2 regions of the Comamonas sp. 14P8.1.4 genome follow, and region 1 is predicted to be linked to the other one. Evidence: predicted binding sites of a transcription regulator. Region 1 holds the regulator's gene; the other holds the start of a gene.
The links. Region 1 encodes sigma-54, which starts transcription at its own class of promoters, with help from an activator protein. Its sites were predicted from a motif close to TGGCANGNAANCTGCTTT; they were not measured.
Positions count from the first base shown of each region.

Region 2: urtA (urea ABC transporter substrate-binding protein) is a predicted target of sigma-54. The motif match lies at 10,587-10,604, and genes of this name have one in related genera.

Region 1 covers NZ_JBYOKN010000001.1:2,341-18,115, reverse strand. Annotated here, with positions in the region: gene AC27VO_RS00095 (sugar ABC transporter substrate-binding protein) at 1-819, opposite strand, end outside; gene AC27VO_RS00090 (RNA polymerase factor sigma-54) at 1,004-2,587, opposite strand; gene lptB (LPS export ABC transporter ATP-binding protein) at 2,648-3,418, opposite strand; gene lptA (lipopolysaccharide transport periplasmic protein LptA) at 3,418-4,056, opposite strand; gene AC27VO_RS00075 (thiol:disulfide interchange protein DsbA/DsbL) at 4,167-4,814, opposite strand; gene AC27VO_RS00070 (SPOR domain-containing protein) at 4,870-5,514, opposite strand; gene argS (arginine--tRNA ligase) at 5,547-7,256, opposite strand; gene AC27VO_RS00060 (YdcA family protein) at 7,345-7,674, shown strand; gene AC27VO_RS00055 (DUF2214 family protein) at 7,679-8,125, opposite strand; gene AC27VO_RS00050 (LysR family transcriptional regulator) at 8,122-9,054, opposite strand; gene AC27VO_RS00045 (malate synthase G) at 9,295-11,499, shown strand; gene AC27VO_RS00040 (autotransporter outer membrane beta-barrel domain-containing protein) at 11,637-12,506, opposite strand; gene AC27VO_RS00035 (GreA/GreB family elongation factor) at 13,573-14,058, opposite strand; gene AC27VO_RS00030 (hypothetical protein) at 14,368-14,544, opposite strand; gene AC27VO_RS00025 (nuclear transport factor 2-like protein) at 14,548-14,766, opposite strand; gene AC27VO_RS00020 (winged helix-turn-helix transcriptional regulator) at 14,829-15,221, opposite strand; gene AC27VO_RS00015 (cysteine-rich CWC family protein) at 15,522-15,734, shown strand.
Region 2 covers NZ_JBYOKN010000001.1:596,594-612,368, forward strand. Annotated here, with positions in the region: gene AC27VO_RS02705 (lysophospholipid acyltransferase family protein) at 1-151, shown strand, start outside; gene AC27VO_RS02710 (dihydrolipoyl dehydrogenase) at 198-1,613, shown strand; gene AC27VO_RS02715 (DUF423 domain-containing protein) at 1,687-2,061, shown strand; gene arsC (arsenate reductase (glutaredoxin)) at 2,073-2,423, shown strand; gene AC27VO_RS02725 (hypothetical protein) at 2,588-3,052, opposite strand; gene AC27VO_RS02730 (DUF697 domain-containing protein) at 3,169-4,242, opposite strand; gene ureG (urease accessory protein UreG) at 4,315-4,977, opposite strand; gene AC27VO_RS02740 (urease accessory protein UreF) at 4,974-5,681, opposite strand; gene AC27VO_RS02745 (DMT family transporter) at 5,686-6,012, opposite strand; gene ureE (urease accessory protein UreE) at 6,009-6,623, opposite strand; gene AC27VO_RS02755 (gamma-glutamylcyclotransferase family protein) at 6,711-7,190, shown strand; gene ureC (urease subunit alpha) at 7,175-8,893, opposite strand; gene AC27VO_RS02765 (urease subunit beta) at 8,893-9,198, opposite strand; gene AC27VO_RS02770 (HupE/UreJ family protein) at 9,355-9,972, opposite strand; gene AC27VO_RS02775 (urease subunit gamma) at 10,022-10,324, opposite strand; gene urtA (urea ABC transporter substrate-binding protein) at 10,678-11,946, shown strand; gene urtB (urea ABC transporter permease subunit UrtB) at 12,051-13,655, shown strand; gene urtC (urea ABC transporter permease subunit UrtC) at 13,827-14,972, shown strand; gene urtD (urea ABC transporter ATP-binding protein UrtD) at 14,969-15,775, shown strand, end outside.

The DNA of each region.
Region 1 (15,775 bases):
TGCCGTAGCCAGCACGCGGCCATCTTTGAGCATGGGCTTGATGGCCTGGATGTTGTCATAGCCAACCACCAGCACCTTGCCGGCCTTGCCAGCGGCCTTCACCGCAGCCACGGCGCCCAGCGCCATCGAATCATTGCCCGCCAGCAGCGCCTTCAGATCGGGGTTCTCACGCAGCATGCCCGCGGCCACGGTGTTGCCGTTGGCGATTTCCCAATTGCCCGACTGCACGCCCACGATGGTCATCTTGGCGGCATCCATGGCGTCCTTGTAGCCAGCTGTGCGCTGCTGCGCATTGGTGGTGGTGGACACGCCTTCGATGATGCCGACCTTGTCACCGGCCTTCAGCTCTTTCGCCAAACGCTCGCCCACAATCTTGGCGCCCAGGCGGTTATCAGGGCCGACAAAAGGAATGTTCAGGTGCTTTTCCTTCAGGGCTTCAGGATCCAGGCGGTTGTCGATGTTCACCACGATCACGCCCTTGTCCACGGCATTCTTGAGCACAGGCACCAGGGCCTTGGAGTCGGCCGGTGCAATCACGATGGCCTGGGCCTTCTGGGCCACCATCTGCTCGACCATCTTGATCTGGGCTGCGGTATCGGTCTCGTTCTTGATGCCGTTGCTCACCAGCACATAGTTCTTGTGCTCTTTGTTGTGGGCCTTGGCACCGTCTTCCATGGTGCGGAAGAACTCATTGGCCAGCGACTTCATGACCAGCGCCACCTTGGGCTTTTCTTCGGCATGGGCCACAGGTGCAAATGCACCGCAAACGGCCAGGGCAGCGGCACCGATGGCCAGCAGGGTGTGACGACGTTGTTGCATGGTGATACTCCGAGCGCTGCATGCGCTCAACTGGTTAACACAAGTCCGGGAGAAGAAAAAGAAATGCGCCACCCAAAGGTAGCGCATTTCGTGATGGATCGCCGCGCGATTTTATCGGGCGAACGCAAGATTAACGCATGAGCGAGTACAAACCAACATTGCCGCCAAGGGTTGCGAGCCCCGCTTACAGCGCCTTGCGCAAATTGGCGGGTGCAATTTTGAGCGCCTCTCGGTACTTGGCCACTGTGCGGCGCGCGCACTCAATGCCCTGCTCCTTGAGCATCTCGGCAATCTGACTGTCCGACAGCGGTTTCTTCGCACTTTCCGCCGATACAAACTGCTTGATCAGCGCACGCACTGCCGTGCTGGAGGCGTTGCCTCCGGTTTCCGTCCCCAGACCCGAGCCAAAGAAGAACTTCAGCTCATACGTGCCATGGGGGGTGGACATGTACTTGGCCGTGGTCACGCGGCTGATGGTGGATTCGTGCAGTCCCAGTTCATCGGCAATGTCGCGCAGCACCAGCGGGCGCATGGCCAGCTCACCGTGCACGAAGAAGTTCTTCTGCCGCTCCACAATGGCTTTGGAAACGCGCAAGATCGTGTCAAAGCGCTGTTGCACGTTCTTGATGAACCAGCGCGCCTCCTGCAGGCGCTGCTGCAGGCCTGCATGGCCCTCACTGCCCTTGTGCCCACGCAGTGCGCCTGCGTAAATCTCATGCACGCGCAGCCGGGGCATGACATCGGGGTTGAGCTGTACGCTGAACTGCGCCAGCCCGTCCGCCCCCCGGCGGTTGGCCTTCTTGACGATGACGTCGGGCACGATCACGTGGCGCTCCACATCCACAAAGCGGCGCCCGGGCTTGGGCTCCAGCCGCGCAATGACGGCCAGCGCTGCACGCACCTTGGCTTCAGGCAGACCGCAGGCTTGCATGAGTTTGCGCACATCGCGGCGGGCCAGCATTTCCAGTGGCTGGGCACACAGCAGCAGCGCCTGCGCCACCAGCTCGCTGTCGTCGCCCTGGTGTTGCTGGTTGAGCAGCTGCAGGCGCAGGCATTCGGACAGATTACGCGCCCCCACACCCACGGGCTCCAGCGATTGCAGCAGGCGCAGCGCCACGGTAAAGCGGTGCACCAGCTCTTCCAGCTGCTCGAGGTCCTCGCTGCCTGCCAGCCCCACGGCAAGCTCTTCCAGCGAGTCTTCCAGATAACCGTCGTCGTTGAGGTTTTCGATCAGAAAGCGCAGCGCGTACCGATCCAGCTCCGAAAGGCGCAGCGACAGAGACTGCTGCAGCAAATGATCGGTCAACGATTCATGGGTGCCCGCCAACTCCAGGGCGGTAGGGGCATCGTCATCGTCGTTGCGGTTGCCACGCGCCGGGGCTTCGCTACCCCATTCGCCGTCATCGAAAGACGACATGTCCACGCTGCCATCGCCCTCCCAGTCGCTGGGCACATCGCTTTCGGCAGCAGAAAAATCTTGCTCTTTTTGGCCTTCAGCGCCTGTGGTGCTTGCGCTGTCCGCTACTGAATAGTGTGCATCTTCCGCCGCATGGGCATCGTATTCCGATGCGGTGTCTGCACTGTCCACGCCAAACTCTTCGCGCGGCGCATCCTCGGTAGACAGTTCAAGGAAAGGGTTGTCGTCGAGCATGTGCTCGACCTCTTGAGAAAGCTCCAGCGTCGATAGCTGCAGGAGACGAATGGATTGCTGCAGTTGCGGTGTCAACGCCAAATGCTGTGAGACCCGCAGTGACAAACCTGGCTTCAACGCTGTACCCCCTCTTTTGCTCTCTCGACCTTTGTTGTTTTTTAGGACCGCTGGAGAGGACTACATCCGGAAATGTTCGCCGAGGTAAACCCGGCGCACATCCGGGTTCTCGACAATCTCCTGCGGCGTTCCCTGCGCCAGCACTGTGCCATCACTGATGATGAACGCATGGTCACAGATACCCAGTGTTTCGCGCACGTTGTGATCGGTAATCAGCACACCGATGCCGCGCTCTTTGAGGAAACCGATGATGCGCTGAATCTCGATCACCGCGATGGGGTCGATACCGGCAAACGGCTCATCCAGCAAGATGAAGCGTGGGTTGGTCGCCAGCGCACGGGCAATTTCCACCCGGCGGCGTTCACCACCGGACAGCGCCAGCGACGGCGACTTGCGCAGGTGGTCCACACGCAGCTCTTGCAGCAAGGTGGTGAGCTGCTGCTCAATCTCATCCTTGCCCAGCGGCTTGCCCGCTGCATCCTTTTGCAGCTCCAGCACGGCGCGCACGTTGTCTTCCACATTCAGCTTGCGGAAGATGGAGGCTTCTTGCGGCAGGTACGACAGCCCCAGACGTGAGCGCTGGTGAATGGGCATGCCACCCACCGACTGGCCATCGATGAACACATCACCGCCATCGCTGCGCACCAGCCCCACAATCATGTAAAACGAGGTGGTCTTGCCGGCGCCATTAGGGCCCAGCAGCCCAACCACTTCGCCTTTTTGCACGGTCATGGACACGTCTTTGACCACCTTGCGGCTGCCATAGGACTTGGCCAGATGGCGCGCTTCCAGCTTGCTGGATGCCGCCGTATCTTGGGAATGCTCAGCCATTACTTTCCTTGCAAATTCAGTTCACCCGAAGGCTGCAAAGGCTGCGCTGGGGCCGTTGATGGCTGCGCCGGTGCGCTGGCCTTGGGCGCCAAAATAGCGCGCACACGGCCGCCCGAGCCAGCAGGGGCCGACGAAGGCTCGCTGCTGCGCTTCTCACCATCCACCGTGAACACGTCGGTCAGGTTGTTATAGGTGATGACGCTGCCCATGATGTCATCGCTGAGCTTGCCGCCGGTATAACGGCGCAGCTGGCCACGGCGAATCAGCTTCACATCGTCGGTCTGGCCGTTGTATTCAATGATCTCGCCCTCGCCTTCGACGACTTCGTCGGGGGCGCCGGGGGCGGTATCGCGTTTCTGCCGAAAGTAGGCACGCTTGCCCGGTTCGGCCTTGACCACCCCGTGCTGGTAGCCCTGCGCATCCTGACGCACATCCAGCTGCGCACCACGCAAAACAATGGTGCCCTTGGTCATCACCACGTTGCCGGTGAACACACTGGTCTGCTTGAGCTCATCGTGGCGCAAAGCATCCGCTTCAATGTTCATGGGCTTGTCGCGGTCTGCGCGTTCAGCATGCGCAACACCAAAAGCCCCCGAGAGAGCTGTCAACAGAAAGCAGGTGATGAGTTTAGATGTCATGGGCAGGGCACGTTTCTTGCGTCACATTGTAGTCACGCAAGCCCGCAAACCATGAAAAAAGCCCGCGCAAGGCGGGCTTTGTCGAAGTGCAGCCCCTCACGGGGCCACCTTTAAGCCTTGGCGCTTTGCGCCACCAGGAACTCCACCACATTCAGCACATTGGGCATGCTGCCTGCGCGGGGGCCGTCGGTATAGAACTTGCCGGCCACGCCCATGGAAGGCACGCCCTCCACGTCATACGCCTGCTGCAGTGCAGCAGCCTTGCGGATCTGGCTGGACACGTTGAAGGAGCTGTAGACCTCCTTGAACTTGTTCACGTCCACACCCTGCTTGGCCACCCAGTTGAAGATGTCCTCGTCCTTGGCCAGCTTGTTGCGCTCCACGTGGATGGCGTGGAACACCTTCACGTGCATGGCATCAAAGTTGTCCATGGCCTGCAGTGCGTAGTACAGCTTTTGCTGCGGCACAAAGCTGGCGTTGAAGGCGACGGGCACGCGGTGCACCACCACATTGGCAGGCGCTTTTTGCTTCCAGGCGGCAAACGTGGGTTCAAACGCGTTGCAGTGGGGGCAGCTGTACCAGAAGAACTCCACCACTTCGACCTTGCCGGCGGGCGCGTCGGTGGGCGCGGGCTTGGACAAGCGCAGGTATTCCTTGCCTTCCTTGGGAGCAGCTTGCTGCGCCAGGGCAGAGCTGGCACCAAAAGCCATGGAGGTGGCGGCCGTAGCGGCGGCCAAAGAGAACTGGCGGCGTTGCATCAAAAGGACTCCTTATCGAAATATGCGGGGTATGAGCCACGCGGGCTCAAAAAGTTCATTGCTGCACGCGGACCAGTGCGGAATCGACACCCGCGCCATCGAGCTTTTGCTTGAGCTGTTCAGCATCGCCACGCTTGGAGAACGGCCCCACGCGCACGCGGAACACCGGACGGCCATTTTGCTCACGCTCGCTGATGCGCGCCTCCCAGCCCAGCATCGCCAGCTTGGCGCGCTGTGCATCGGCATCGCCCTGGGTGCGGAAAGCACCGGCCTGCACAAAGTAGCTGAAGCCATCGGCACTGGCGGCAGCCGCCGCCGAGGCCTTGGCCTCTGCGGCGGCTTTGGCCTCCGATGCCTTGACCTGCGCCTTGGCCAGGTCACCCAGCGGATCGGCCGATGCCGCTGGCGGCTTGGCCACAGGGTCCACCGGGGTCGGTGCGGCTACGGGAGCATCCGGCGCAGGCGCTGCAGCAGGCGGCTGCTGGGTACGCCCAGGCGTGCCGCCATACAGGGGTGAGTTGGGGTCCCAGTTGCGGTTGCGCTCGCTCTCGGTGGCCTCCGTGTTGCGCGGCTCCCCCTTGTTGACGAAAGGCACCGGCACCTTGGTGACGTAGACCGCCACCCCCAGCGCAATGCCCAGGCCCAAGATCAAACCAATGATGAGCCCCAAGATGGTGCCACCACGCTGCTGCTTACCCATAAAACCGCCTGTCACGTTGCTTGTTGTTTCAGTTACATGCGCTCGGGTGCGCTCACACCCAGCACGGCCAAGCCATTGTGCAGCACCTGCGCTGTCGCGGCGACCAGCGCCAGACGCGCCAGCTTCACGGCTTCGTCGTCCACCAAGATACGCTCGGCATCGTAGTAGCTGTGGTAGGCGGAAGCCAAATCACGCAGGTAGAAAGTGACGTCATGCGGCGCATTGCCGGCCGCAGCCGCACTCAGCATCTCTGGGTACTTGGCCAGCAGCAGCATCAGCGCCTGGGCCTGTGGGCCTTCCAGCGCGGACAAGTCCACATTCTGGAGTGCAGGCACACCGGCACCACCGGCTTCTTGCCAGCTGCGCAGCACCGACTGGATACGGGCGTGGGCGTACTGCACGTAGTACACGGGGTTGTCGTTGTTCTGCGCCACAGCCAGGTCCACGTCGAAGGTGTACTCGGTATCGGGCTTGCGGCTCAACAGGAAGAAGCGCACGGCATCCTTGCTGGTCCACTCGATCAGGTCACGCAGCGTCACGTACGACCCCGCACGCTTGCTGATCTTCACCTCTTCGCCGTTGCGCACCACGCGCACCATGGTGTGCAGCACGTAGTCAGGGTAGCCTTGGGGAATGCCCACATTGGCCGCCTGCAGGCCCGCACGCACGCGGGCAATGGTGCCGTGGTGGTCGGTGCCCTGAATGTTCACCACCTTGCCGTAGCCACGCTTGAACTTCTGGATGTGATAGGCCACATCGGGCAGGAAGTAGGTGTAGTGGCCGTCGGACTTGCGCATCACGCGGTCCTTGTCGTCACCGAATTCGGTGGACTTGAGCCACAGCGCGCCGTCTTGTTCGTAGGTGTAGCCGCTGGCGATCAGGCGCTCCACCGTGTCGGCCACATAGCCGTTGGTGTAGAGGCTGGACTCCAGGTAGTACTCGTCGAACTTCAGGTTGAATGCCTGCAAGTCCTTGTCCTGCTCGTTGCGCAGGTAGGCCACGGCAAAGTTACGAATGTTTTCGTAATCTTCCACATCGCCATTGGCGGTGAACTCGCGGTCATCGGCCTTGATGCTTTCCTTGGCCAGGAACGCGTTGGCGATGTCGGCAATGTAGTCACCGTTGTAGAAATTCTTGGCCAGCGGGTTTTCGCTGTCGGTGGGCCAGCACTCGTCACCGGGCTTGAAGCCCTTGGCACGCAGCTGGGTGGACTTGGTCAGCGTGTCGATCTGCGCGCCCGCGTCGTTGTAATAGAACTCGCGGTGCACCTTCCAGCCTTGGGTGGCGTACAGGTTGCTGATGGCATCACCAATCGCCGCCTGGCGGCCGTGGCCCACGTGCAGGGGACCGGTGGGGTTGGCGGAGACGAACTCGACCAGAATGTTTTCACCACGGTCGGCCTGGTAGCCGAACTTCTCGGCCTGCGCCAGCACTTCGCGCACGATCTGCTGCTTGGCAGCGGGCTTGAGGCGGATGTTGAGGAAGCCTGGGCCTGCAATTTCGATAGCATCCACCCATTGCTGGAAGGCGGCTGTAGCCTCCAAAGACGCTTTAAGCTGCTCCCCCAGTGCACGGGGGTTGGCCTTCAGGGGCTTGGCCAGCTGCATGGCTGCCGTACAAGCGAAATCGCCATGGGCTGCCACTTTGGGGTTTTCGAACGCAGCGCGTGCGCCAGCGCCAGGCGAAAGGGTTTCGAGCTGCGCAGCCAGCGCTGCGAGCAATTCTTGTTTGACAGAAAGCATCGGGCGATTTTACGTGCGCAGCCCACAACCTGCGTAAGCACTGGAATCCGGCACACTCTGGCCTCAGAAAAATACACGGGAGATGGGTGTGCACACCAGGATGTGGATCGGCGCGGCCTTGCTGTGCCTGCTGGGCATGGGGGCCAGCGCGCATGCGGCCAATACGCCCTGTTCGGGCCGCAAAGGTGGTGTGGACTATTGCCTGGATGGCCAATTTGTCTGCCGCAACGGCTCCATCAGCGCTTCGCGCAAATTGTGCGCCGCCCCTGGCACCAGTACACCGCAGCGCCTGCTGCCCCAGACCCCACCAGCAGCCAGTGCTGACTGCAGTTGCCGCAGCGGCGCGGTCTGCACCGGCCCGCGCGGTGGGCGCTACTGCCTCAGCGACAGCGGGCACAAAAGCTATCTGCGCCGCTGAGGCCTTACATCCCGCGCGCCCAGAACACGGCAATCACAGCAATCACCGGAATCACGTGCGCCTGCACCATGATCCATTTGCGCACCCAGCGCACCGATTCCGCCGCTGGCAGCGTGCCCGCCACATTCAGCGTCTTCACCCACTTGCGGATGGCGAAGGTTGGCCGCAGCGACAGCAGCGCTGTCACAAAAAATAGCAGCATCTTCAGGTGGAACAAGGGCTGCGAGACATACCAGGTCAGCCCCTTGGCCCCCCAGACGATGCGCGCAATCCCGGTGAGCAGCAGCACCAGGGCCGCCACCCCATAGATCAAGTCCAGCTTGGCCAGGCGGCGCACCACGGCCTCATTCATCCATTCGGCGCGGCACAGCGCGGCTTCGCTGGAGAGAAACACCACCAGGGTCAGGATGGCCAGCAGGTGCAGGCTGGCCAGAATTGCTTCCAGGGTCATCGCTCTATCCCTTTGCTCCAAAACTCAGGGCGCTCATATTGGCCCTTGAGGTAATCCATCCACAAGCGTAGCCGCAAAGTCATGTGCTTGCGCTGGGGGAACACCAGATAAATACCGTTGGGCGGCGCAGCAAAGTCTGCCAGCACCTCGACCAGACGGCCCGCGGCAATCTCGGCCTCCACCTCCCAGGTGCTGCGCCAGGCAATGCCCCAGCCACCCAGGCACCAGTCGTGCAGCACCTGGCCGTCCGAACAGTCCAGCGGCCCGGTGGGCTTGAAGTGCACCACCTCCGTGCCGCCGTCGCGGCTGGGCAGACGGAATGCCCAGCCCCGGGTCTGCGAAGCATCGCTCGACAAAGTCAGGCAGCGGTGCTGCGCCAGCTCGGATGGGTGTTTGGGTGTGCCGTGGTTTTGCAGATAGCCGGGCGTGGCCACACACAGGCGCCGGTTGTCGGCCATGCGCACGCTGATGAGGGAGGAATCCGGCAGATCGCCCACGCGCACCGCGCAGTCATAGCCCTCGCCCGCCAAGTCGGCCACCCGGTCGCTCAGGTTCAGCGAGATGGTGACTTCCCGGTGCAAATCATGAAACAGCGGCACCAGCGGGGCCACATGGCGGCGGCCAAACCCGGCAGGCGCCGTCAGCCGCAGATGGCCGGTGGCTTTCACCCCCCCGGCAGAGACACTGGCTTCGGCGTTAGACACATCGGCCAACAGGCGTTGGCAGTCCTCCAGAAAGGCGCTGCCCTCGTGCGTCAGGCTGATGCGCCGTGTGGTGCGCACCATCAGCTTGACGCCCAGGTGTTCCTCCAGCGCATCCAACCGGCGCCCCATGATGGCCGGCGCCACCCCCTCGGCCTTGGCGGCCGCCGTCAAGCTGCCCTTGGTGGCAACGGAGACAAAAGACTCAAAGGCTTTCAGTTTGTCCATGGCACAAATACTTTATGCATGAAATTATCCTCTAGCGCTTATGTAGCAAGCGCTTCCAGCTATGTTTTCTTTACCAACGTGACAACCACCTCGCCTTGCAAGTGTTGCCCACTTTTGCGTAAAAGTCATCAGTTTTGAGCTTTTTGCCCAATTTATTAACCCATATCTTTGGAATACAGTGAGCCCAAGGCTCCACATTGGCGGAGCCACGGTTTTTCAATGTTCCAAGGGGTTCCCACCATGACCGCACGCACCCAAGTCCACGGCCTGCAAGTTGCCAACGAACTGCACACTTTCATCAACGAACAAGTGCTGCCGGGCACTGGCGTGGATGCCGCCACGTTCTGGAAAGGGTTTGACGCCCTGGTGGCCGACCTGGCCCCCAAGAACGCCGCCCTGCTGGCCGAACGCGACCGCCTGCAGACCGAGCTGGACACCTGGCACAAGGCCCACCCCGGCCCCATCGCCGACATGGCGGCCTACCAAAAGTTTCTGACACAGATCGGCTACCTGGTGGAGCAGCCCGCTGGCGCCAAGGCCACGACCGAGAACGTGGATGCCGAACTGGCCACCATGGCCGGCCCCCAGCTGGTGGTGCCCATCCTGAACGCCCGCTACGCGCTGAATGCCGCCAACGCCCGCTGGGGCAGCCTGTATGACGCGCTGTACGGCACCGATGCCATCAGCGAAGACGGCGGCGCCGAAAAAGGCAAGGGCTACAACCCCGTGCGCGGCGCCAAGGTCATTGCGTTTGCGCGCAACTTCCTCGACCAAGCTGCACCGCTGGCCGCTGGCTCGCACGCAGATTCCACCGGCTACAAAGTCGAAGGCGGCCAGCTGGCCGTCACCCTCAAGGACGGCAGCAAGACCGGGCTGAAAGACGCCGCCAAGTTCGTCGGCTTCCAAGGTGATGCAGCCGCACCCACCTCGGTGCTGCTGATCAACAACGGCCTGCACATCGACATCATCATCAACAAAGCCACCCCCATCGGCCAGACCGATGCCGCAGGCGTGGCCGATGTGGTGGTGGAAGCTGCTGTGTCCACCATCCTGGACCTGGAAGACTCCGTGGCCGCCGTGGACGCTGAAGACAAAGTGCTGGGCTACAGCAACTGGCTGGGCATTTTGAAGGGCACACTGACCGAGTCCTTCGACAAGGGCGGCAAGACCGTCACGCGCGGCCTCAACGGTGACCGCGTCTACACCGGCGCGGGTGCAGCACAAGGCCAGCCCGTGAAGCTGCATGGCCGCTCGCTGATGTTTGTGCGCAATGTGGGCCACCTGATGACCAACCCCGCCATCCTCTGGGGCGCAGAAGGCAAAGAGATTCCCGAAGGCATTCTGGACGCCATGGTCACCACCACCATCGCCATCCATGACCTGAAGGGTCTGGGTGCTAACGGCATCAAGAACAGCCGCACCGGCAGCGTCTACATCGTCAAGCCCAAGATGCACGGCCCCGCTGAAGTGGCTTTTGCCAACGAGCTGTTTGGTCGTGTCGAACAAGTGCTGGGCATGAAGGACAACACCGTCAAGCTGGGCATCATGGACGAAGAGCGCCGCACCAGCGTGAACCTGAAGGCCGCCATTGCAGCAGCCCCTGCGCGCGTAGCCTTCATCAACACCGGCTTCCTGGACCGCACCGGCGACGAAATGCACACCGCCATGCAAGCGGGCCCCATGGTGCGCAAGGGCGACATGAAGACCAGCGCCTGGCTGCAAGCCTATGAAAAGAGCAATGTGCTGGTCGGCCTGACCATGGGCCTGCGCGGCCGCGCCCAAATCGGCAAGGGCATGTGGGCCATGCCCGACCTGATGAAAGCCATGCTGGAGCAAAAAATTGGCCACCCCAAGGCCGGTGCCAACACCGCCTGGGTACCATCGCCCACTGGCGCCACGCTGCACGCCCTGCACTACCACCAGGTGAACGTGGCCGACGTGCAAAAAGAGCTGGAAAAAACCAGCGCCGACACCGAGCGCGCCAACATCCTGGCCGACCTGCTGCAAATCCCCGTGGCCAAGGACCCCAAGTGGACCGACGCGGAAAAGCAGCAAGAGCTGGACAACAACGTGCAAGGTATCTTGGGCTATGTGGTGCGCTGGGTGGACCAGGGCGTCGGCTGCTCCAAGGTGCCCGACATCCACAACGTGGGCCTGATGGAAGACCGCGCCACGCTGCGTATCTCCAGCCAGCACATTGCCAACTGGCTGCTGCACGGCGTTGTCTCCGAGCAGCAGGTGCGCGACACCTTTGCCCGCATGGCCAAGGTGGTGGACCAGCAAAACGCTGGTGACGCTGCCTACAAGAGCTTGGCCGCCCACCCCAACGGCGCTGCCATGCAAGCTGCGCTGGACCTGGTGTTCAAGGGCGTGCAACAGCCTTCGGGCTACACCGAGCCGCTGCTGCACGCATGGCGTTTGAAGGTCAAAGCCGGCCAAGCTTAAACCAAAGTCATAGCTACAAACGCTTATGCAGTAAGCGATAGTGGCTTATTAGACTGACACAACAACAAAGGCACCGCAAGGTGCCTTTTTTTACGAACGCTGTGCCGGAGCAGCCTTGACCTTCGCCCGGCCGCACCTTAAAACGCGTAGAGTACTTTGGCCGAGGCGGCCACGCCCTCGCGCTTGCCGGCGTAGCCCTGCACGCCCACATCCAGCGCCAGACTGCGGTAACGGGCTGAGGGCTGCAGGCGCACGCCCAGCTCCAGCACGGCGGTGCTGCCGCGCAGCGAAGGCGCTTCAATCGCCATGTCGTAGGCCTTGCCGGTGGCAGCGCCCCGGAATTCACGCTCCCAGGCCAGGCCCACATACGGCGTCATCTGGCTGGCAGTGGTGTAGCTGTAGCGCGCACCCAGGCGCAGGCGGGCGCTAAGCACCGCACCCAGGGTCAAGGCATCAGCGCCAATCCACACCTGGTCACTGCCCAGCTTGCCCCAGGTGTAGCGGCCATAGGCTTGTAGCGCCTGCTGGGCGTCCAGCTGCCACACATAGCCACCACCGGCCATGGCGCTGACATAGTTGGCATGCGAGGTATAGCGCCCGCGCACGCCTGCGGCGTCCACCATATCAGCGCTGTCATAGCGGTTGCTGCTGCGCCCGGCCCGCAAGGCCGCTTCCACAAACGCCCCCGCAGGCTCAACCACGGCACCCCTAGGGCCTGCGGCCTGACCCGCCACAACGCCGGCTGGCTGCCCCAGGCCACCCATGTGCAGCATCAAGCCCAAGCCGCTGTAATGGGTGTTGCCTTGGCCACGCACCACGCCACTGGCGGCAAAGTCGTTGTAGCTGTCATAGCGGCTTTGGCCGTATTCGGCAAACGCCCCCAGCATCAGGCTGCCCGTGGACAGCGCGAGGTTCTTGGCCACGCCCAGCGCCAAGCTGATGTCGCGCACATCCACATGCGAGCCCGTGTGGTAGCGGCTGCTGCCGCCCCCGGTGGCCACAAACATGCCGCCTGCACCACCGGTCGCACCCGCTGCACCGGCACTTTGCCGTGCGGCGCCCATGGCATCGCTGCTGACCATGTCGGCGCCACCGCCCACTGCAGCCATGGCGGCCGCGCTGCCTTCCAAGAAGGCTTTGTTATGGCTGGCTGGGGCGCCTTGTCAATGGTCAGCACCAAGGCGCCATCGTTGCGCACCGCCAGGCTGGCGTCATACGTCAGCAGCAGGCCTTGTTGGATTTGCGCCGTGGTCAGCGTGGGCGTGCCCGTGGCCTTGTCAATCAAGGTCACGGTATCGCCCGTGTACAGCCGCTTGCCATCGCTGACCATCGCCACCGTGTGCTGCGTGCCCTGCACATCCACCGCGTTTTGCACGCGCACCAGCACATCCTGGTTGACCACGTTTTTTGGCAGCACCCAGCTGTAGCGGTCAAAGTGGTAAATGCCTTGCACCGTACCCTTGAAGCCATCGAGCACCAGCGTATTGCCGCTGTAAAAACTGCGGTCGGTGTTGATGCTGCCATCCCCATTCACACTCCAGCCGCCATAAACACTGCCAGCAATGGAGAGGTTCTCGCCCACCAGCGTGACTTGGTTGTTGTACACCCGCCCACCTTGGCCCACAGCGCCATCACTGGTGGTGCCATCCAGCATCTGCGCACCAGCGGCCCCGCCTTGGCTGTAGCCGCCATAAATGCTGCCGCTGATGCTGCTGCTGCTGCCCGCCAGCATTGGAATACCGCCATCACCATGGGTGCGCTATGCCCACATGGCTACCTGAAGGGGGAGCCATTGCTCCAACGGGCGATCGTGTGATTGCTGCACCGCAAGACAGTGACGGCGTGGTGCACACGACCGCCATGGAAGACCAAGACCATTGCAGCACATTGCGGCAACATTGGGGCAATACAGATTCAAAATAAAGAGCTACCAGCGCTTGCTAGATAAGCGCCAGATGCCAATTTGGCTTGCAGTAATCGAAATACGGCATGCTGCTTTGCAGCACAACAGGTTGGGCCAAAAAGCGCGCGCAGGCGCAACGATGGAGCGACTCCGTGGCAGCGCTTGGCAGCCTATTCCACCCGCAGCACTTCCCACTGCTGGCGCTCCGCCCCCATCTGCAGTACCACCTCATCCCCCTCACACTTGCCCCACAGCGCCTGCGCCAAGGGCGCTTGGTGGCTGATGACCTGAATGTGCGCGGCGCCGTAGCTCAGCTTCATGGTGCCACCTTCGGGGCCAACCAATAGCAGCTGTTCTTGCCCTTGGGCATCGGCCAGCCAGACCAGCGCCCCCTGGCCTATGCCTTGGCGCTCGGTGTACGGCTGCGGCACCCATTGGCGCCACAGGCTGATGGCTTGGCGCAGCGCCTCTGCACGGCGGGCTTGGCCTGCGGCGAGGTAGCTGGCCTCCAGACCCAAGGTGTCGTACTTGTTCTCGGCAATGTTTTCTTCGTGCGTGGCCGTTTCATGGGCGAACCGCGCCGCCTGCTCCACGCGCAGCAAGTCCTCGTCCAACTGTTGCAGCACCTGCTGCTGCAGCCACAATTTATCTACCAAGATCGATCGCTCCAGAAAACGCAAACAGGGCGCCGATTATGAAGCCCGTGCCTTGTGCGCACCCAGCGCGCTGCGCATGCAAGCCGCGCTGAACCTCGTGTTCAAGGGCGTACAGCAGCCTTCGGGCTAGACCGGGCCACGGCTGCCACGCATGGCGCCTGAGGGTGAAGGAAAGCGCTTAAAAAGCGTAGCTATCAGCGCTGACGCAATCTACGCGAAAGGCCCATTTGGCAAACAAAAAGGCACCACAAGGTGCCTTTTTATGTAGCAGGTGTGCAGGCTACGCCACGCACGGTCCCAGCGCTGCGGTCATTCCACCCCACCATAGTCGCCCGCTTCGGCCGAAGTGGCGTACTCATCCATGCGGGTGATCAAGCCGTGCTCTACGGTATAGACCTGCACCCACTTTTGCGCCCAAGCACCATCACGCCCGGGCCTGGTGAAGCGCTCTTCGCCCAGTGCGATCACCAAGGGGCCTTGCTGCACGGTCTACAACACCCGGAAGTACTCCATCTGCATCTTATGGATGCTGGTTTCAAAAAACTTCGTCACTCCGGACTTGCCCAGAAAGCGCATGGCCGGCATCTTTGTTGTGCCGTGGTGCACCCACACCGTGTCCTTCGACACGGTGCTCACGGCCTGTGCGACATCCTTGGCGGCAAATGCCGCAAACATCTTTTCCACCACGGTGATTTCAGGGCTGCTCATCTGCGTACTCCTTGAGAGGGTTTGAGATGCCCCATGCTAGGCAGCACCTTCGGACAAAGCACTCACACTTTGGATAGCGACAGGCTCTGTGTCATGCCATCCAGCAGGCTCTGGGCCATCTGCTTGCGATGGCTGACGCCCCACTCCGCCATGCGCAGGATGACTGTCTCCAACTGCTGGCCAGAAGGGGTCAGCGCATAGCTGCGCACGGCACTCGCGCCCACCGCACTGGTGCGCATCACCACGCCGTTGACTTCCAGCTCGCGCAATTCGCGGGCCAGCATGCGCGGCGTTAAACCGTCGAGCAGCCTTTCCATCTCGTTGAAGCGGCGCGGGCCACTCAGCAGGGCGCACACGATGGCGAGCTTCCATTGGCCACTGACGACATTCAACGCATCCTTGATGGCCATGACAAACGCCAGCTTGCAGGCATCGACTTCCGAGATTTGATCCATAAACCCTCCATGCCATGGGCCAGTCAGGTGCGCGGGCGCGCACGGCGCAAAGGCTGGACCCTATTGCGCTGCCCACGATTGTGCGCACAGCCGCCACCGGCGAGCTCGCGCATGTTGTCGTACAGCAGAGCCTTCGCGTGTCAGCCAAATCTGGGCTGGTCATTGGCGAACACATCGCACCCATCCACTCAAAATTCATAGCTGTCTGCGTTGGATAAAACTGCGCAAACAGCTGTTTGGATGTGCAAGACCAATTCCTTGCAGCACACGCTTGCACGCACCGCCGCCTACACTGCGCCGATGTCTTCACCCCTTTCGCCCAGCCGGTGCCCCTTGTGCGGCCAAGCCAACCAATGCGCCATCACTGCGGGCCTGCCGCCCGAGACGTGCTGGTGCATGCAAGCCACGATTGCGCCGGACGCGCTGGCACGCATTCCCGCTGAGCAGCGCGGCCAAGCCTGCGTGTGCGCCGCCTGCGGGCAGGCACCTGTCGCCAACAAGCAGCCAAGCTAAGCCCAAAAGCGTAGGCTGCGCACCCTGCGCTTTGTGTTGGA
Region 2 (15,775 bases), 590 kb from region 1:
CTATGGTGCTGCGCAAAAAGCCAATGGGCGCGACCGGCGTACCTGGGCGCAGGATCTGCAGGCCAGTGTTCAAGCCCTGCGTTGGACCGAAGCCGGGCAGTGCCAGGAAACGCAGCCGCAGACCTTGGACAAGGCGGTTGCCGCCAAGTAACAACCCGGTGCCCCAGCATGGGGTCACTATTTGCAAAGGGGCGCGTATGACGGCCTTGGTGGTTGAAGTGGATGTCGCCGTCATCGGCGCTGGTACAGCAGGCATGCACGCGTTCAGCACAGCGCGCCGAGCGGGCGCGCGTACGGTGATGATCGATCACGGCCCTTTGGGCACTTTGTGCGCACGCGTGGGGTGCATGCCCTCCAAGGCGGTGCTGCATGCCGGCCAACGTTGGAGCACGCTGCAAAGTCTGTTGCCTGCCGGTGGTGTGGCGCAGCTGCCTGCAGGCCACACCACGCCGCAGCAGCTGTGGCAAGAAGCGTTGGCCGTACGTGACCAGCTGGTGCAAGGCAATGTGCGGCAGGTGAGTAAGCTGGGCGGCGATGATTTGCTGCACGCCAGCGCACGCTTTATCGCCCCCGATACCTTGGCGCTGGATGACGGACGCCAGGTCAAGGCACGGGCTTTTGTGGTGGCCACGGGCTCGCAGGCGGTCAAACCTGCCGATTTGCAGGCCAGCCTGGGTGATGCGCTGATTACGACCGACGAGCTGTTTTACCTGCCCGAGCTGCCGCGCAGCGTGGCAGTCATGGGGCTGGGCGCCATTGGGCTGGAGATGGGGGTGGCCTTGTCGCGCCTGGGTGTGCGTGTGGTGGGGGCAGGGCGTTCTGCGGTGCTGGCCAAGCTGTCAGACCCGGAAGTGGCAGCCGTTGCCCAGCATTATTTTTCGCAGCAGTTGCCGCTGGCGCTGGGTGCGCGGCAGATGACTGTGTCGAGGGCGGAGGGCGGCACCGTGCGGCTGCAAGCCGGGGATCTGGAGCACCAGGCGCAATATCTGCTGGCTGCCTTGGGGCGTGTGCCCCGCTTGCAAGGGCTGGAGATCGCTCAGGCCGGTGTGCAGCTGGATGCCCAGGGTCGTCCGCAGATGGAAGCGGGGCAGCTGCGCTGCGCAGGCAGCATGGTGTTTTTGGCTGGCGATGCAGCGGCCGGGCGCAGCCTGATGCATGAAGCTGGGCATGAAGGCACGCTGGCAGCACAGCAGGCCTTGCTGGCGCTGGGGGATGGGCCATGGGCACAACTGGCCCCCCGCCACCGGACCGTGCCCATGTCCATCGTGTTCAGCGACCCTGATCTGGCCGAGGTGGGACTGCGTTTTGACCAGCTGCCCCAGGGTGCCATCATTGGTACGGTGCGTGGCACCGACAGCGGCCGCTCCAAACTCATGGGGGCCGCGCATCATCAGCACATGGTGCGCATCTATGCAGAGCCTGGCACGGGGCGTTTGCTGGGCGCCAGCCTGATGTGCGCGGCGGGTGAGCATCTGGCGCACCAGCTGGCCTGGGCCATCCAGCGTGAAGAAACGGTCGAGCGCATGCTGGAGCTGCCTTACTACCACCCGACGCTCGAAGAAATGATTGACACCGCACTGCGGGACATGCGCCGGAGCCTGCGTGCGGCATGACCGAGGCGGTCGCCCCACTTGGGGCTCCCACTGTGAAAGGACACGCTTTCTGATGCGTAAATTTTGGATTCCTATGGCCGCGTTTTTGGGTATGACGGGCGTTGGCATGGCCGCGTATGCATCGCATGGCTTGGGCTTTATCGCCGATGCTGCCGTGCGTGAAGCCACGCGTGGCACGCTGCAGATGGCGGTGCAGCAGCAAATGTTCCATGCACTGACCCTGCTGGGGTTGGGCATTGCAGCGCTCAAGGGGCTGGGTAACCGCTGGCTGTGCGCTGCAGGCGGTTTGTGGGTGCTGGGCGTGCTGCTGTTCAGTGGCCTGATTTATCTGCGCACCTTCACGGGCGTGGAGGCTTTGCGTCCCCTCGTTCCTTGGGGCGGAAGCTGCTTGATGCTGGGCTGGCTGGCCTTGGGCCTGGGCGGCTGGAAAGCGGCGCGCAGCGCCTAAACTTGCGGCTTATGAGCGACATCACCATCTTTCACAACAACCGCTGCAGCAACTCGCGCGGCGCTTTGGAGATTCTGCGCGCGCGCGGGATTGAACCGAATATCGTGGACTACATCGCCACGCCGCTGACCGCCGCAGAACTGGCGGAGCTGGTGGCCCACTTGGGCGTGCCCGTGCGCGAACTGCTGCGTACCAAGGAAGCGGCCTACAAGGAGCTGGGGCTGGACAACCCCAGCGTCAGCGATGCGCAGATCTTGCTGGCCGTGGCACAGCACCCGGCGCTGCTGAATCGCCCGATTGTGGTCACCCCCAAGGGCGCAGCGCTGTGCCGCCCGCCAGAGAAGGTGCTGGAGCTGCTCTAGGCTTGGCCTTGGGCGGCATGCACCTCGCTGGCTTGACAGCTGACAGCTGGCAGCCACGGCGGTGTGGGCCACCGCACAGCGTTGTTGTGCCATTGCGCTGATTGCGGTTGTGTGCCGCAGCGCAGCAATCCTGCGAAGAATGCTGAGGGGGTGTTGGCGTGGCGTTAGCAGCCCGCGCTGAATTGCCTGTCTCGGGCGCTCTGGCGCTCTTCGCGCAGTTTTTCCATCTTCTGTGCGCTACCGCCTTTGCGCGCCAGTTCGTCGATCTTTTGAATGCGTCGGCTGGTCGCCTCGCACTCCGCGCGGTTCTTGCCGGCCTGGCGCTGTGGCGGGGTGTTGGCTTGCGCCTTGTCCAGTTCACGCTCGGTGCGCTCCCAGGCTCTGGCGTCGCGCTCTTCCTGGCTCCGTGCGTGTTTGCGCTGGCGCGTCTTGGTGAGGTCCGTGTCTGCGGTCGTGGCGGAGGCGCCTGTGGCCGCCTCTAGCGCAATGGTGCTTCCGCCTGGGCAGGGCTGGCTGCTGTAGCTGCTGCCGCAGCGGTAAACCTGCGCGTGGCTGGGGGGGGAGAGGAGCGCCAGCCAGAGCAGGGCTGCCAGCGCGGCAGTGGTGGTTGTCGTAGGAAGGTGCTGCATGCGGACCATGCTAGAGCCAGGTGGCCATCCCTACAAGCGATCTCATCAAGAATTTTAAAAAGAGAGCTGAAGGCGCTTGATGGGTAAGGGTTAGAGGCAAAAAAAGACTGAAACACTCAAGGTTTGTCTTTGGGTTGCAGCGACTGCTGCAGTCGCTGCGTGGCAGATGCTGTGCTTCCACGCACTTGCGCTACTGCCTGGTTCAACCCTTGTGCCGTGGCTTGGTAGGCCGATTGCGTGGCATCACTGACGCTGCGGCCGGCCTGCTTGACGCTGTCGGCCGCCGATTGGGCCGTGCTCACAATGCTGTGCTTGATGCGGCCATACACCGCCTGTGTGATGTGGCTGCCGCAGTCTTTGACAATGCTGCCCAGCAATTGTGCGGCCCGGTGGGTGGCGCTGTGCTTGATGGCCTGGCGCTGCGGCGATTGTTCAGGCGCGCAGTAGGCATCGGCAATCAAGCCCACACGCAGGGTCAAAAAGGCATTGGCAGCTCCACTGGCCAGGCTGTTGGTCAGCAACTGACCCATGCCCCCCAGCCCGGGAATGCTGCCCATGGCGGCCGGTGTGGCCGATTGCACAATGGGCGCCGTCAGCTCGGCAAAGTCCACATCATCGATGCTGCTGGCCACCAGCACGCTGGCGCCCACATTGCCATACAGATAGGTCATTTGCCGCAGTGAGGGGCGCAGGCCATAGATGCGTGCAATGCGCCACACCAGCTGAATCTGGCTGACCAGTACCACCAAGCCGTCCAGGCGCCCGTTTTGCAGCAGTGCCGTGCTGGTCAGCACAGCAGTGGCGGTGCGGCGGGTTTCCTGCTCTGCGGCGGTGCGCAATTGGGCCAGTGCGTGGTGCACATCGTCCTCGCTGGCCAGGGCCACGTCTGCCAAGCGTGGGTTGCGGGCCAGATGCAGACGCAGGTGCTGCTGGTAGTCTTGCACGGCCTGTGCATCTGCCAGCGCAGGCCAGCGCAGTGCCGCAGGCATGCGCAGCAGCCATACGGTGGGCAGCACCACGGTGGCGATCAGCAAGCCGATCAGGCACCAAAACACCGGCTGGCCTGCACCAGCATGCAGGCGATCTGCGGCATCGGCCAGCTGGCTGACCATGGCGGCAGCAACCACCGCACTCCAGATCACGAATGCGCTGGCAACCATCCAAAGCAGGCGAGAGGTAAAGCGTGACATGGGCAAGCGCTCCAAAGCAAAACGGCACCCAGTGTGCCTGAGTGCCGTTGGTACTGCTGGGAGTCACGCCATTTAGCCGGCCACCAGCAAGCCTTGTTTTTCAATGATGGCGATGACCTCGTCCAGACCCTCCAGGGTTTTGAGGTTGGTCATCACAAACGGCTTGAGCCCCTTGGACGTGGTGCGCTGCTGGATGGTGTCGCTGCGCATGATGTCCAGGTTGGCGCCCACGTGCGGGGCCAGGTCGGTTTTGTTGATGACAAACAGATCGCTCTTGGTGATGCCTGGGCCACCTTTGCGCGGAATTTTTTCACCGGCGGCCACGTCGATCACGTAAATCGTCAAGTCACTCAGCTCGGGGCTGAAGGTGGCGGCCAGGTTGTCTCCGCCGGATTCAATGAAGATGATGTCGGCGTTGGGGAAGTCTTTGAGCATGCGGTCAATCGCTTCCAGGTTGATCGAGGCATCTTCGCGAATGGCCGTATGCGGGCAGCCACCGGTTTCCACGCCCATGATGCGCTCGGGCGGCAAGGCGCCGCTGATGGTCAGCAGGCGCTGGTCTTCCTTGGTGTAGATGTCATTGGTGATGGCCACCAGGTCCCATTTGTCGCGCATGGCTTTGCACAGCATTTCCAAAATGGTGGTTTTGCCCGAGCCAACAGGCCCGCCAATGCCCACGCGCAAGGGGGGCAGTTTCTTGGTGCGGTGGGGGATGTGATGCAGTGCAGTGCTCATGATCTGAAAAGGCGTGAGTATTGGTGTTCATGCCGGGCCGACAAAATGGCCAGCATGGGAGAGAAGGCCTGACGCTGCGCATCGGGCAGCGCCAGGGCGTGTTCTACGGCCTGGGGAATGCCTGTGGTCAGCCGCGCCAGAATGCGTTGCCCCGCGCTTTGCCCGAGCGGCACGGCCTTGATGGCGGCCTGCACCATGTTTTCGGCCCAGCCAAAGGTGTAGGCCAGCAGGGCATCGCGTGCGCTGGCCCCCGTGAGGTGTGCGGCCAGGGCAAACGCCAGCGGGTAGCTCGCATCTTGTGCGGCCAGCCAGTGGATGCGCTCGAGCGCCTGGGCGTCGTCGGCATGGCGGTTTTTCAGCCACTCCATGAGGGAGCGGCCCATCTGCTCGGTTTGCAGCCGCAGTTCGCTGCTTTCACGCGTGCAGCGCACCCAGTCATTCAGTGCAGCCAAACGGCAGCAGTCATTGCTGGACCATGCTGGCATGGCCTGGGCAATGGCCGCCATGTCACCGCGTGACTGTGTCAGGTGCAACTGCGTGTTCAGCCACTCGGAAGCTTCAGATTCGGTAGCTACCAGCGCAGCATTGACGGCGGATTCAAGCCCTTCTGAGTAGGAAAAACCGCCGATGGGCAAGGCTGGTGAAGCCAGCCACATCAGCTGCAGAAAGCTGCTGGACGACAGGTGCAGTGCGGGCGCAGTCATCGGCTTACTCCGCACGCAGGCTCAAAAACTTCAGGCCGACAATGCCCATGATGATCAGTCCGAAGCAGGCCATGCGGGCCACGCTGCGGTCTTCATCCAGCATCAGCATGCCGTAGACGGCGGTGCCAACCGCACCAATGCCCACCCAGACCGCATACGCTGTTCCTACGGGAATGGTGCGCGTGGCCAGCGACAGCAAATACATGCTGGCCGCAATGAAGGCGCCACAAAACAGGCTCGGCCACAGCTTGGTAAAGCCTTCGGTGCGGGGCATGGCCGCGGCGTAGAAGATCTCGCACAGGCCCGCAGCAATTAAATACAACCAACTCATCCGCAGCAGCCCTTGTGGTGGTCATGCCCGCAATGGGGGTGGTCGTGGTGATCGTGATCATGGCTATGCCCACAGCTACCATGGTCGTGCCCATGGTCATGGGCGTGGGCATGGCTGTTTCCGTGGTGATGGTGACTGTGGCCGTCATTGGTCACGTGGCCGCCATAAGCGCCGCCTTCAGGCTCAAACGGCAGATCGGCCTCCACCACGGTCATGTGCATGCTGCGCAGCATGTCGGCCAGCACATGGTCGGGCTCGATCTTCAGGTGATCGGGCTGCAGCTCTATCGGCACATGGCGGTTGCCCAGGTGGTAGGCCGCACGCATCAAATCAAACGCCGTGCCGTGCGCGGCACAGGCGGTGATGTGCAGCACGCGTTGCGGTGCGGCAATGGCGCGGATCATGGTGCCGTCTTCAGCCACCAGGACGTCACCGCCGCGCACGGCCTGGCCACGGGGCAAAAAGATGGCCAGTTCGCGGCCCTGGCTGTCGGTGGCGGCAAAGCGCGATTTCTGGCGCACATCCCAGTCCAGCTCCACGGTGGCAGCGCGCTGCAGCAGCACACGGGCCAGGCCCTGGCCTTGGGGAAGGAGTTTGTTGACGGTCAACATAAGCGGTTCTACTTTCAAAAAGGGAGCTGGAAGCTGGCGCGAATCGTGCATTCCACACGTTTTCGTTCACTTGTTAGCATGACAGACATGTCAACCCCTTTTGCACATTCTTCGTCGGTGGTCACCGGCTGGCAGCCTTGTGGCGCCAGCCATGTGGCTGTGTATGGCACGCTGCGTGCCGGTGGTGTCAATGACATCGCGCGTCTGCGTGATGGCAGGGGGATCACAGGTCGCACCACCTTGGTTGGCACCCTGTACGACATGGGCTGGTACCCGGGGCTGAGCCTGCAAGGCACGCAGCAGGTGCTGGCCGAGGTGTACCCGCTGGATGCCGCTTTGGAGCAGGTGCTGGACGGCTACGAAGGCATCTGGCCGCAAGACACGGGCGAATACACCAAGCGCATCCTGACCGTGCCCGTGGCGCTCACCGGTGGCAGCACCCAGATGCTGGCCGTGCTGGTCTATGAAGCCTTGCCCACCGCAGTCACCCACTGCCCCGTGATTGAGGCAGGGGACTGGCTGGCTTGGTTCAACACCCACAAGGCGCATCTTCAGAACAAAAAGTAGCGCTGCGCCATCGGCAAGCTGGTGGCGGGCTCGCAGGTCAGCAAGTCACCATTGGCGCGCACGGCGTAGGTCTGGGCATCCACTTCCATGCGTGGCGCCAGATCGTTGTGAATCATGTGCTGCTTTTGCACACCGCGAATACCTTTGACGGCCGACAGCGTCTTGTGCAGACCAAAGCGCAGGCCAATGCCGGCAGCCAGACCCGCTTGCGACACAAAGGTGAGTGAGGTCTTGGCAATCGCACCACCAAATGCACCGAACATGGGCCGGTAGTGCACGGGCTGCGGCGTGGGGATGGACGCATTCGGGTCGCCCATGGCCGCCATGGCGATAAAGCCGCCTTTCAAGATGCACGCGGGCTTCACGCCAAAGAACGCGGGCTTCCAGATCACGATATCCGCCCACTTGCCCACTTCCAAGCTACCCACTTCATGGCTGATGCCGTGGGCAATCGCGGGGTTGATGGTGTACTTGGCGATGTAGCGCTGGACGCGGAAGTTGTCGTTGCGCGCGCCGTCGCCCTGCAATGGCCCGCGCTGCTGCTTCATCTTGTGTGCTGTCTGCCAGGTGCGCAAAATCACCTCGCCGACACGGCCCATGGCCTGGCTGTCGGAGCTGAACATGCTGATCGCGCCAATGTCATGCAGGATGTCTTCGGCCGCAATCGTTTCCTTGCGGATGCGACTTTCGGCAAAGGCCAAATCCTCGGCAATGCCCGCATCCAGGTGGTGGCAGACCATCAGCATGTCGACGTGCTCATCGAGCGTGTTGATGGTGTAGGGGCGTGTAGGGTTGGTGGAGGACGGCAGCACATTGGCTTCACCCACCACTTTCAGAATGTCGGGCGCGTGGCCGCCGCCCGCGCCTTCGGTGTGGAAGGTATGGATGGTGCGGCCTTTGAAAGCGGCCACTGTATCTTCCACAAAGCCGGATTCGTTCAATGTGTCGGTGTGGATGGCCACCTGTGTGTCGGTCTCTTCGGCCACATCCAGGCAGTTGCTGATGGCCGCTGGCGTGCTGCCCCAGTCCTCGTGCAGCTTCAGGCCAATGGCGCCGGCACTGATTTGCTCATGCAAACCATGCGGCAGGCTGGCATTACCTTTGCCCAAAAATCCCAAGTTCATCGGGAAGGCATCAGCCGCTTGCAGCATGCGCTCCATATTCCAGGGGCCGGGCGTGCAGGTGGTGGCAAAGGTGCCGGTGGCCGGTCCGGTGCCGCCGCCAATCATGGTGGTCACGCCACTGGTGAGCGCTTCTTCAATCTGCTGAGGCGCGATGAAGTGGATGTGGGTGTCGATGCCGCCTGCGGTGACGATATTGCCTTCGCAGCTAATGATCTCGGTGCCCGGGCCAATGATAATGTCCACGCCCGGTTGGGTGTCGGGGTTGCCGGCTTTACCGATGGCGGCAATGCGGCCGTCTTTCAAGCCAATATCGGCTTTGACGATGCCCCAGTGGTCAACGATCAGCGCGTTGGTCAGCACCGTATCCATCGCCCCTTGTTCGCGGCTGCGTTGGCTTTGCGCCATGCCATCGCGAATGGTCTTGCCGCCGCCAAACTTCACTTCCTCACCATAGCCGCCAGCGGCCAGCGTGAAGTCTTTTTCCACCTCGATGATGAGATCGGTATCGGCCAGCCGCACACGGTCACCCACGGTGGGGCCAAAGGTCTCTGCGTAGGCGCGTTTGTCCATCTGAGCCATCACAAGTTCCCCTGTACTAGGCCGCGAAAGCCGTAGATTTTTCGATCGCCGCCAATGTCGACCAGCTCTACCGTGCGCTGCTGACCGGGCTCAAAGCGCACGGCCATGCCGCTGGCAATGTTCAGGCGCTTGCCGTGGGCAGTCTGGCGGTCAAATTCCAGTCCGGCGTTGGTTTCGGCAAAGTGGTAGTGCGAGCCGACCTGGATCGGGCGGTCGCTGGCGTTTTTCACCAATACGGTGACGCAGGGACGGCCGGGGTTGAGCACGTGTGCACCCTCGTCGACCAAGATTTCTCCGGGGATCATTTCATATCTCCTTGGGTGGTGCCTCTGCATATGCCAAAGCGCACTACATGGGGCATTGCACGACGCAAACGCAGAGGCAGCGAGCAAGGGCCGCCCCGCAGCGAGGCTGTCGTCCCCCTAGAGGGGGAAGGCGCGTAGCGACTCAGGGGGGGCATATCAAGCCAGCCGGGTCAGCATGAACGCACCCAATGCGGCGGTCACGCCACCGGCCAGCTTGGCCAGCACGGCGTGGCGTTGCATCACTTGGTGGCCCAGCACCATGCCGCTGAGGTGCAGCAGGGCAGAACCTGCTGCCATGCCGATGACGGCGGCCAAGGCGGTGGGCAAGGTGTTGGCCGCCAGCTCCTGGCCGTGCGCAGCACCGTGGAAGAAGGCAAACACACCGGCCAAGCCTGCGGCGGCGCCCATGGCCATTTTTTGCTGTGCCATCACCAGCAGGCCCAGCACCAATACAGAGGCAGCAATCATGGGTTCCACGGCAGGCACTTGCAGGCCGGCGAAGCCCGCCAGGCAACCTGCGACCAGCAAGGCCACAAAGGCGGCCGGTGCCGTCCATTGCTTGCCCGAAGACTTGAACGCCAGTGCGCTCCACGCGCCCACGGCCAGCATGGCGGCCAGGTGGTCGGTGCCACCAAAGGGGTGGGCAAAGGCGTGGGTCAGGCTGTCCAGAAAGTTGTGGTGGCCACCGCCATCAGTGCCTACATGGGCCAGGGCAGACAGGGGCAGGGTGGCCACAGTGGCAACGGAAGTGGCGATCAGTTTCTTGGTTTTCATAGCTGTAAGCGCAGGTGAAATAAGGGCTGGAGGCCAAAAAGGCTTGCAATCAAATAATCGGTTCGTGCACGGTCACCAGCTTGGTGCCGTCAGGGAAGGTGGCTTCCATCTGGATGTCGGGAATCATCTCGGGCACGCCGTCCATCACGTCGTCGCGCGTCAGCACGGTGCGGCCTTCGCTCATCAGCTGGGCCACGGTTTTTCCGTCGCGCGCACCTTCCATCACAAAGGCGCTGATCAGGGCCACGGCTTCGGGGTAGTTCAGCTTCAGTCCACGGGCCTTGCGGCGCTCGGCCAGCAGGGCGGCGGTAAAGATCAGCAGCTTGTCTTTCTCGCGCGGAGTTAATTCCATATTCGTTTCCTCAATCAGGCCGCGCGGGGTTCAGTCCAAGGGTGTTGCTGGGTCAGCGCGCTGTATGCCGGTGTGGGATTGCAAGAGACGTGCCAGTGCTGGCTGTGGTGCAAGCGCTGCGCCTTGTTTTGGTGCTGCCGGACTGCATCGCAGCAGCAGCCGCTGAACGCTTTGGGGCGTTGCGCGGCTAAAACGGTGCGCCCGTGCCGTTCATCGTTGTTTGCTGCACCTTTGTGGTGATTTCGGATGCCTGTCGAAAAAGTGGCACATGGCTTGCATTGGGCTGGTGACACCGCCGCAACTTTCCCCATGGCGGGCACGTTCAATCCGTCCTTTGAGGAGCACTTTTCATGATTCAGCGCCGTTTTACTCTGAAGACTTTGGCTGCCACAGCTGCTGTGGCCAGTCTGGGCTTTGCCGGCATGTCGGTCCACGCGGCGGACACCATCAAGGTGGGCGTGCTGCACGCGCTGTCGGGCACCATGGCCATTTCGGAAACCGCGCTCAAAGACATGGCGCTGATGACGATCGAAGAGATCAACGCCAAGGGCGGCGTGCTGGGCAAGAAGCTCGAGCCCGTGGTGATTGACACAGCCTCCAACTGGCCGCTGGCGGCGGAAAAGGCCAAGCAGCTGGTCAGCCAGGACAAGGTAGCAGTCACTTTTGGCTGCTGGACTTCGGTGTGCCGCAAGTCGGTGCTGCCGGTCTATGAAGAAACCAATGCGCTGCTGTTCTACCCTGTGCAGTACGAAGGGGAAGAGCTGTCCAAGAACGTGTTCTACACCGGCGCTGCACCCAACCAGCAGGCGATTCCTGCGGTGGAATACCTGATGGGTGAAGACGGTGGATCGGCCAAGCGCTGGGTGCTGCTGGGCACTGACTATGTCTACCCCCGCACGGCCAACAAAATCCTGCGTGCCTTCTTGAAGGCCAAGGGTGTGGCCGACAAGGACATCATGGAAGCCTACACACCGTTCGGCCACAGCGACTACCAGACCATCGTGGCTGACATCAAGAAGTTCGCCGCCGGTGGCAAGACGGCAGTGGTCTCCACCATCAATGGCGACTCCAACGTGCCGTTCTACAAAGAGCTGGGCAACGCCGGCATCAAGGCGACCGATGTGCCTGTTGTGGCTTTCTCGGTGGGGGAGGAAGAGCTGCGTGGCCTAGATCCCAAGCCGCTGGTGGGTCACCTGGCATCGTGGAACTACTTCATGAGCGTGAAGAACCCGACGAACGACGCCTGGATCAAGCAGTGGAGCGCCTACGCCAAGGCCAAGAACCTGCCCGGCCAGTCCACCAAGCCTTTGACCAACGACCCGATGGAAGCCACTTACGTGGGCATTCACATGTGGAAGCAGGCGGTGGAAAAGGCCAAGTCCCTGGAGTCTGACAAGGTCATTGCGGCGATGGCTGGCCAAACCTTCAAAGCACCCAGCGGCTTTACGCTGACCATGGACCCCAAGAACCATCACCTGCACAAACCCGTGCTGATTGGCGAAATCAAGGCCGACGGCCAGTTTGACGTGGTCTGGAAGACCAAGGGCCCCATCAAGGCGCAGCCCTGGAGCCCCTACATCGAAGGCAACGACAAGAAAAAGGACGAGCCCGAGAAAAAGTAAAGCAAGGGGGAGCTGGCACAACAGTTGCAACGGTTGGGCCAGTACCGGAACCTTTGTTGCAAGGGCCCGTCCGGAGTGACGGGCTTTTTGTTGATGGGATGCTTATGTTTTCACCTTTCTTGCTCCGATGCAGGCCCTGGTTGGGGGCGGTGCTGGCCGCTAGCGCCCTGTGCTGGCAGCCCGCTGCCCAGGCCTTAACGGCCGAACAGGCGCTGGCCATGGCCGATGGCGATAACAACAGCCGCATTGCCGCGATACAAGCGGCAGTGGCCACAGGCGAAGCAGCCCGCGTGGCTGACTTTTTGAATGCGCTGCGCGACGGTGAGGTGCAATACACCGCAGAGCGCGCTTTTATTGTGCGTGGTGCTGAGGCGATGGACCCGGTCACCGGCCAAGCCACGGCTTTGCCTGAAGGTGCAGAAGATGCCAGCACCAACAACCGCATGCGCCGTGAAATTGCCCAGGCACAAGCCGCTTTGTACTTGCTGGTGGGCGATGATGCCGAACGGCTGGAAGCCGCCAAGGCCATGCTTCAGGGCGCCAGCGCAGAGCGCTTGCCGCTGCTGGAAAAAGCGCTGGCCCAAGAAACGAATGCAGCGGTGAAGACCGAGCTGGAGATGGCCAAAGCGGCCGCCCTGCTGGGCAGCGCAGACGCTCCCGCGCGCATCACCGCCGCGCAGCAACTGGCGCAGCGCGCCACGCCCGCGACGCGCTTGCTGCTCAATGAACAGCTGAGCCAAGAATCTGACGAGAAAGTGCAAGCCGCGCTCAAGCGTGCGCTGGCCGAAGTGCGCGACAAGCTGGCCTGGGGGGAGCGGCTGGGTGTGGCTTTTACGGGCATCAGCCTGGGATCCATCTTGCTGCTGGTGGCATTGGGCCTGGCCATCACCTATGGGCTGATGGGTGTTATCAACATGGCCCACGGCGAGCTGATGATGATTGGTGCCTACGCCACCTTTGTGGTGCAAGGCCTGTTTCGCAACTATCTGCCCAATTACTTCAACTGGTATTTGCTGGCGGCGGTGCCGGTGTCGTTCATGGCATCTGCCTTGGTGGGCGCGATCATGGAGCGCGGCGTGCTACGCTTTCTCTACGGTCGCCCGCTGGAGACGTTGCTGGCCACCTGGGGCATTAGCTTGGTGCTGATGCAGCTGGTGCGCACCACGTTTGGTGCGCAGAACGTGGCGGTGGAAAACCCCGTGTGGATGAGCGGTGGCCTGCAGGTGCTGCCCAATTTGATGCTGCCGTGGAACCGCGTGATCATCATCGCCTTTGCCTTGGCGGTGCTGGCGGGGGTGGCCTACATCATTGCCAAGACCCGCATGGGGCTGTTTGTGCGCGGCGTCACGCAAAACCGCCCGATGGCCTCCTGCATGGGGGTGAACACAGCACGCGTGGACACCATGGCCTTTGCTTTGGGCAGCGGCATTGCCGGTCTGGCGGGTTGCGCGCTGAGTCAGGTGGGCAATGTGGGGCCGGACCTGGGGCAAAGCTACATCGTGGATTCGTTCATGGTGGTAGTGCTGGGCGGCGTGGGTCAACTGGCAGGCACAGTCTATGCCGCGCTGGGGCTGGGCATTCTCAACAAGTTCCTCGAAGGCTGGACGGGTGCGGTGCTGGCCAAGATTGCCGTGCTGGTGTTCATCATTGCTTTCATCCAGAAGCGTCCTCAGGGCATCTTCGCAATGAAAGGCCGCAGTGCGGAATGACCATGAAGCAATCCCCTGTGCGGCTTCGCCGCTTCCCCGCTTCCCCGCTTCCCCGCTTCCCCTTTCTCTCGCTGCGCGGGAAAGGGGGCAACAGCCTCGCTGCGGGGCGGCCCTTGCTCGCTGTCTCTGGCGAAAGCGGGCTTTGCACACGCTCTGTGAAGGATCACAGCAATGACTAGTTCTGTATTGAAATCGAATGTGTTCGTGCCCGTGGAGTTGCCCCGGCGCAAACCGCTGTTGACCAAGGTGGGCTGGTCCGCCTTCATGGTGGCGCTGGTTGTGGTGTGTGCGCTCGCGCCGTTGCTCAATTTATGGGTGCCTGAGGGCAGCGTGCTGCACCTGTCGGACTACGGGGTGCGGCTGCTGGGCAAGATCATGTGCTTTGCCATCTGCGCGCTGGCCATGGATTTGATCTGGGGCTACACGGGCATTTTGAGTCTGGGCCATGGCCTGTTCTTTGCGCTGGGCGGCTATGTGATGGGCATGTACCTGAGCCGCGAAGCTGCAGGCCCTGATGCCTTGCCCGCCTTCATGGTGTTTTTGGACTGGAAGACGTTGCCGTGGTTCTGGAAGTTGTCGGACAGCTTTGCCGCCACCTTCATCCTGATCTTTGCGGTGCCAGGCATCGTGGCCTTTGTGTTTGGCTGGTTTGCCTTTCGCTCGCGCATCAAGGGCGTGTACTTTTCCATCATCACGCAGGCACTGACCTACGCGGCCATGCTGCTGTTTTTTCGCAATGAAACCGGCTTTGGTGGCAACAACGGCTTTACGGATTTCAAACAGATTCTGGGCATGCCGCTGGCTACGCAAGAGATGCGTATGGCGCTGTTTGTCATCACCGGCTGCACGCTGCTGGGCTTCTTTTTGCTGGCGCGCTGGCTGGTACGCAGCAAGTTTGGCCGCGTGCTGCAGGCCATTCGCGATGCAGAGTCGCGCGTCATGTTTTCGGGTTATGCGCCGCTGCCGTACAAGCTGACCATCTGGGTCATCAGCGCCATGATGTGCGGTGTGGCGGGCGCACTCTATGTGCCGCAGGTGGGCATCATCAACCCGGTGGAGATGTCCGCTGCCAGCTCGATTGAAATGGCCGTGTGGACGGCCGTGGGCGGGCGCGGCAGCCTGATTGGCCCCATCGTGGGAGCATTTGCAGTCAACGGCGCCAAGAGCTGGTTGACGGTGGCTGCGCCAGAGTTCTGGTTGTACTTTCTGGGTGCCTTGTTCATTGCGGTGACGCTGTGGATGCCCCACGGTATCGTTGGCGTGGTGCGCAAGCTGCGCGGCAAATTCCAAGCGAAGAAAGAGGGAGGTGCGGCATGACCCCCGACCTGATGGAAGCGGGTCGCCAGCGTATCCAGGCGGCGGCCCAAAAGGCGGCAGAAAACACCGAGTCCGGAGGCCGCAGCGCCAGCATGGCGCGCATTGCCACGCCGGGTGTCGTGGATGTAACGCATGGCCGCATCCTGTACCTGGAAGATGTGCATGTCAGCTTTGATGGCTTCAAAGCCATCAATGGCTTGAACTTAGACATTGCCCCTGGCGAGCTGCGCTGCATCATCGGCCCCAATGGCGCGGGCAAGACCACGATGATGGACATCATCACCGGCAAAACACGGCCCGACAAAGGCTCGGTGTTTTTCGGCTCCACCATCGATTTGCTGCGCCACAACGAGCCACAAATCGCGCAGCTGGGCATTGGCCGCAAGTTCCAAAAGCCCACGGTGTTCGAGCAGCTCACGGTGTTCGAGAACCTGGAGCTGGCACTCAAGACCCACAAAGGGGTCAAGCACAGCATGTTCTTCCGGCTGGACAGCGCGCAAAGCGACCGGCTGGCACAGGTGCTGCACACCATCCATCTGGCGGGCAGCGTGAACCGCATGGCTGGCGAGCTGAGTCACGGGCAAAAGCAGTGGCTGGAGATCGGCATGCTGCTGATGCAAGAACCCAAGCTGCTGCTGTTGGACGAGCCCGTGGCCGGCATGACCGATGACGAAACCGCGCGCACGGCCGAGCTGTTCTTGAGCCTCAAAGGCCAGCACAGCCTGATGGTGGTGGAGCACGACATGTCGTTCATCAACACCATCAGCGAGAAGGTGACGGTGCTGTGCGATGGCAGCGTGCTG